DNA from 2 places in the Cytobacillus sp. genome. Region 1 is predicted to be linked to the other one. Evidence: predicted binding sites of a transcription regulator. Region 1 holds the regulator's gene; the other holds the start of a gene.

Region 1 (3,149 bases):
AGCCCTGCGGATATCGCGTTCATGCGGTCTGAGCGGCCCGCCTGCATATTGCTGCAGGAAGCCGGGCTGTGTCAGGATCATCAGCTCATTCAATATATTTTTTGATATGTTTTTGATGTACTGCATATCAATCCCCAGGCGAACATCAGACAAGCATTGTGCTGCTTCGTTTGATTCAATGATCCGGCTATTCGATAAAATGCCATAAGAGCGGAAGACTCTGTCTTCTAATTGTATGTTAGAAGTCTTTGCTAATGCTTCCCTTGCCGATCTTTCCTGAGAAATCAGCTGACTGACAACGCTTTTCAGATCCTCTGCGATATCCTCTTCTGATTTTCCGAGAGTGATCTGGTTTGAAACTTGAAAGATGTTACCTAAAGCTTCGCTGCCTTCCCCGTAAATTCCTCTAACAACTAACCCAAGCTGGTTAATTGCCGGAATAATTCTGTTCATTTGCTGCGTGAGAACCAGGCCAGGCAAATGCATCATAACAGATGCCCTTAGCCCTGTTCCTACATTTGTGGGGCAGCTTGTTAAAAAGCCAATATGTTCATCAAATGCATAGTCGGCTTCTTCCTCCAGCCAATCATCAATTTCATTTGCCATACTTAAGGCTTCAGTAAGCTGAAATCCCGGAAATAAGCATTGAATCCTTATATGGTCTTCTTCATTAATCATGATGCTGACTTCTTCATTTTCAGAAAGAAGGCAGGCACCATGAGTTGAATTCTCAGCAAGATGGGGACTGACCAGATGCTTTTCCATCAGCACTCTTTTTTGAAGAGGCTGAAGGCTATCCATTAATAAAAGCTCCATTTTCCCAAGTTTTGAAAAAGAAGAATGCTCCACCCTCGCCTTTATTTTTTCAATGACCGCTTCTGCTTCTTCATTTGAAAATACAGTAGGGAATTTATATTGCTTCATATTGCGGGCGAGCCTGATTCGCGAACTTAAAACAATATCGGAATCAGGGCCTTCCGCACTCATCCAGGAGCTAATAGCTTGATTCATGAAACGTTCCAGCGACAAGCTTACTCCCCTCCCTTTTGATCGGCATTGAGCTGCTTTTCCAGTTTCCTTATTTCGTCCCTCAATTCTGCCGCTCTTTCAAACTCTTCTTTGGAAATCATTTCTTTTAAATTATTTTTTAAATCATCAATATTCCTCCGCAGGTGAATGGTTCCCCCGATTCGTGCAGGAATTTTTCCGCTGTGTGAGGAATTCCCGCTGTGAAGCCTTCTAAGAATTGGGTTCAATTGATCTTTAAAAGTCTCATAGCAGTTGGCGCACCCAAAGCGGCCTACTTTTATAAACTGCTGAAAGGTCAAGGAACATTGCTCACACTGCAGGACTTTCTCCTGCTGAAAAGGATCCTGGCCCGATTCCTGAAAGGCAGGCTGAATATTCAGAAGGCCAGCGAGCAAGTTATTTATTGAAAAACCAGACCCGCTGCCCAGCATAAACATTTCACCTTTTTCCTGTGCGCATTTCTCGCAAAGATGAAACTCTTCTTTCTCGCCATTTACAACCTTCGTAAAATGCAGCGTGGCTGGCCTTTGGTTACATTCCTGACAAATCATGACTTCACCTCCCCAGCTCCCTACTATTTATATTTCAAAGTGGTTAACATTGCCTTAAGCATTCTTGCCCTCAGCTCATCCCTGAATGGAAGATCAATATACAGGACAGAACGGTCTATAACACTAAGCATAATTTTAGCTTCCCTATGTGTTATTATCTCTTCTTCTACCAGACGGTAAATGACATTCTCTGCACTGCTCTGGGCAATCCTGCTCTGCACCAATGAAATTAACTGGTCAATTAAATCAGCATGGTCATAGGACTGGACTTTCATAATCCGTATGAAGCCCCCGCCTCCCCGCTTACTTTCTACTGCATATCCTTTCTCAATCGTAAAACGGGTGTTGATCACATAATTGATCTGAGAAGGAACACATTGGAACTTATCAGCAATTTCACTTCTTTTAATTTCCACGATTTCCCTTTCGCTCTTCTCTAAAACCTGTTTTAGATAATTTTCAATTATGTCGGATATATTCCTCACCAGGCCTCCCCCTATCTGACTTTGACTATATTTGACATTAATTATACATGATTTATGTAATTTCTTGCAATTGGCGGGTATTAATAATTTTCCCCCATTTTTTGACTTCCCAAACCTGAAAATGGAAGTTAATGTCGATAACAATATATTTTTGAATGGGCGGGTTTGTGCTTGGTTGGGAGAAGTTTTTTTGGAGGCTGGGAAGTGTGCTGCGCTTGGTGATCAGTTGGACAGGTGAAACGTGTTAGCTGTTCTGAACTTGTTATTCGGTTGGAATAGAGAGTTGGAATCCCGAAGTATGGCTGACTGAACCTGCTGAAAACATGATTCTGGATTCTATGAAGCTGCGGTACAGTAGGTGATACTTTTATCTGGCAAGTTTGGTGATTTATCTAGCATGAATGGGTTTTGTGTAGCAAATTTTTGATTTTATCTAGCATGATTCCCATTTTATCTAGCATATTTTGAAGTTTATCTAACACTTGGCACAATTTATCTTTATAGTGAACAAATTTAACACTTAAAACAGACGGTGAAAATAAGGAGTGGCGCATATGTTGGCAGATGTGACGCATATATGTATTTTCTCATTAAAAAGAAAGAGTTCAAATAAGGTATTGGTACCGTAACTCATCCAAACACACAAAAAAGAGCACCCATCAGGTGCTCTTTCATATGCCCGGCAGCGTCCTACTCTCACAGGGGGACAGCCCCCAACTACCATCGGCGCTGAGAAGCTTAACTTCCGTGTTCGGTATGGGAACGGGTGTGACCTTCTCGCTATCGCCACCGGACTATGTAATTGAAGAAACTTCGTTCCCTCAAAACTAGATAATGTATGAAGAAGTATTGCCGAGTATTCACCAATGACTTGTCTAGCTTCGGCTCCTAACTTCTCGGCCGTTTCGATCCATCCCTCCAAATCCCAAAACCAGGATTTGAATGGCCGGCTCTCCAACGTCTCTCGAAGTTGAACAGTCGCCTCCGCTTTTCGTTTTGGTTAAGTCCTCGATCGATTAGTATCAGTCAGCTCCACATGTCGCCACGCTTCCACCTCTGACCTATCAACCTGATCATCTTTCAG
Region 2 (3,149 bases), on a different contig from region 1:
CCTGGAGAAGCGGCTGCTAATGCCGATGCCATCTATACAGATGTCTGGACGAGCATGGGACAGGAAACTGAGAATGAACAGAGGCTGAAAGACTTTGCTGATTATCAGGTTAATGAATATCTTGTCCAAAAAGCAAAAAAAGATTACGTCTTTTTACATTGCCTTCCTGCTCATCGCGGTGAGGAAGTTTCAGCGGAAGTTATTGATGGAAACAATTCCGCTGTCTTTCAACAGGCTGGGAACAGACTTCATGTTCAAAAAGCCATTCTTTCAGAAATATTATAATGAAAAAGCCTTCTCAGCGCTGAGAAGGCTTTTTCATTAAGATAAGAAATAAACAAGCGGTCCAACAATAAAACAGTAAATCGCAAAATACTTCAAGTTCCCTTTAGCCATAATATTCATAAACCATTTCAGCGAAAAGTAAGATGCAATCAATGATGCAAAAAAGGCTATTGTATAGGGCAATGCCAATTCAGATAAATTGGGATCTGTTAAAATGTCGTTGAACCCCAGTATCATTCCGCCGGCACTTACGGGGATATATAAAAGGAAAGAGAACCTTAAAGCTGTTTCCTGTTTCATCCCCAGACCCATGGCGGCTACAATGGTGGCACCGGAACGGCTGATTCCCGGTATCAGGGCAACTGCCTGTGCAAGTCCTACAATTATTGCATCTTTATAAGATAATTCAGCATCATTTTTCCGTCCGCGTAAATTACGGATCAGCCACAGCGCAAGTCCTGTCACGATAAGAGTAATCCCAACTGTTTTTATATTTGCAAAGTGCAAATCGATAAAATCCTCAAATAAAATGCCGATGACACCTGCAGGAATGGTTCCAATAATCAAGTAAATGATAAACCGAAAGTCAGGTTCTGTCTGTTTATCTTTAGTTGTAATGTATGCAAGGCCATTCCGCATGAGTCTCATAATATCTTCCCTGTATATAAGCAGCACAGCTAATAATGAGGCAGTATTTACAAGGAGTGCAAAGCTAAGGCCTTTAATGTCAAGGCCGAAAAAGTGCTGTGCAATCTCCAGATGCCCGCTCGATGAAATGGGAATAGGCTCTGTAAATCCTTGAAATAATCCCAAAAACAAGTATTTAAGCAATATCAGAAAATCTGTCACAAGTAAATCCTCCATAATGAAATCTCATACACCCCATTTAACTATAAAAAGGAGAGCAGAGTAAAGTAATATCCTTTTCATTGCTTTTATGCGATGCCAATAGTTTCCCTCATGAGAGATGAAAGAGTGGAAATAATAATAAGTGATTTACGATTAAAGGAGGTATTCAGCATGGGGCAAAACAGACAATTTAAGCCTGGCCAGAAAGCGCCTAATAATGGAATTTATATAGAAATTGGCGAAACGGGAAGTAACGTCAATAATCCTCAAATGCTTAAAATGAGAGCTGGGGACCAATTTCCGGAAACATCCAATCATAACCGGCTTTGGACGTATAAAAGAAAGCCTTGATTTTGATTATTGATAAAGAAGATGGGGAAATAGTATAAAAATAGAGCCATCCCAATTGCGGATGGCTTTTTACACTGAGAATAAACTGCTGGAAACTTTACATATGAAAAGAATGGATTATAATAAAACTAAAGGTCAAAAAAGGTCAAAAAGGAGGTTGCATAGTGGATTTTAATCGGATGACAGAGCGGCTTCAGGAAGGATTATTAAATGCACAGTCCATAGCGTTGCGCGAGCAGCATCAGGAGGTGGATGAAGCACATTTATTCCTGGCTTTAATGGGACAGGAAAACAGCCTGATATCATTAATACTGTCAAAAATGCAGATTCCGGCTGATTCTTTTAATAATAAAATGCAGGAAGCACTGAGGAAAAAACCGCAAGTGTCCGGTTCAGGAACGGAACATGGAAAATTGTATATAACCGGTAAACTGCAGCGGGTGCTGGCGGAAGCAGAAAATTATATGAAGATATTTCAGGATGAATTCATGTCAGTTGAGCATGTTTTCATGGCTGCTGCAGCAGCGGAAACCGAAACGGCAGCAGTTTTAAAGTCATACGGAATCAATAAAGAATTAGTGGAGCAGGCGATTAAGGAGATTAGGGGGAATCAGAGGGTGACATCGCAAAATCCGGAATCAACATATGAGGCTTTAAAAAAATATGGAAGAGATCTTGTTGCAGAGGTGAAACAGGGGAAAGTGGATCCTGTAATTGGCCGGGATAGTGAAATCAGGCATGTTATTCGCATCCTTTCAAGAAAAACCAAAAATAATCCAGTTTTAATAGGCGAACCTGGGGTAGGAAAAACAGCGATTGTCGAAGGATTGGCACAAAGAATTGTACGTAAAGATGTGCCTGAGGGCCTCAAGGATAAAACCATTTTTGCTCTTGATATGAGCGCTTTAATTGCCGGGGCCAAATTCCGGGGTGAATTCGAGGAAAGACTGAAAGCTGTATTAAATGAGGTTAAGAAAAGCGAAGGAAGAATTCTTCTTTTTATTGACGAACTTCACACCATTGTGGGAGCGGGCAAGACAGAAGGAGCAATGGATGCAGGGAATATGCTGAAGCCCATGCTTGCAAGGGGAGAATTGCACTGTATAGGAGCTACCACACTTGAGGAGCACCGCAAATATATCGAAAAAGATCCGGCTCTGGAACGGCGTTTTCAGCAGGTATTGGTGCAGGAGCCGGATGTAGAGGATACAATCTCAATTCTCAGAGGGCTGAAGGAGCGCTTTGAAATCCATCATGGTGTCAATATCCACGATCGGGCTATTGTGGCTGCCGCAACCTTGTCAGACAGGTATATTACAGACCGGTTCCTTCCTGATAAAGCGATTGACTTGGTTGACGAAGCTTGTGCCATGATCAGGACGGAAATCGATTCAATGCCATCAGAGTTGGATGAGGTTACAAGAAGGGTCATGCAGCTGGAGATAGAAGAAGCAGCTTTACGAAAAGAGAGTGATGAAGGAAGCAAGAAGAGACTTGCAGACCTTCAAAAAGAACTGGCCGAATTAAAAGACCAGGCTAACAGCATGAAAGCAAAATGGCAGCTTGAAAAGGAAGGAATCCAGAAAGTCCAGGAAAAACGGGAGCAGCTTGAGAAAATGCGCCGGGAACTGGAAGAAGCAGAGAATAATTATGACTTGAATAAA

Evidence for each region. Region 1 encodes CtsR, which represses protease genes until heat stress. Its sites were predicted from a motif close to ATGGTCAATAAAGGTCAAACA; they were not measured.
Region 2: clpB (ATP-dependent chaperone ClpB) is a predicted target of CtsR. The motif match lies at 1,617-1,637, and genes of this name have one in related genera.

Annotation. Positions count from the first base shown of each region.
Region 1 is NZ_CAXQGS010000043.1:1,678-4,826, forward strand. Features, by position in the region: gene ACEQ1T_RS06565 (protein arginine kinase) at 1-1,029, opposite strand, end outside; gene ACEQ1T_RS06570 (UvrB/UvrC motif-containing protein) at 1,032-1,580, opposite strand; gene ACEQ1T_RS06575 (CtsR family transcriptional regulator) at 1,604-2,065, opposite strand; rRNA gene rrf (5S ribosomal RNA) at 2,743-2,859, opposite strand; partial or broken rRNA gene ACEQ1T_RS06585 (23S ribosomal RNA) at 3,062-3,149, opposite strand, start outside.
Region 2 is NZ_CAXQGS010000128.1:5,605-8,753, forward strand. Features, by position in the region: gene argF (ornithine carbamoyltransferase) at 1-285, shown strand, start outside; gene ACEQ1T_RS21675 (undecaprenyl-diphosphate phosphatase) at 322-1,134, opposite strand; gene ACEQ1T_RS21680 (YjzC family protein) at 1,306-1,485, shown strand; gene clpB (ATP-dependent chaperone ClpB) at 1,650-3,149, shown strand, end outside.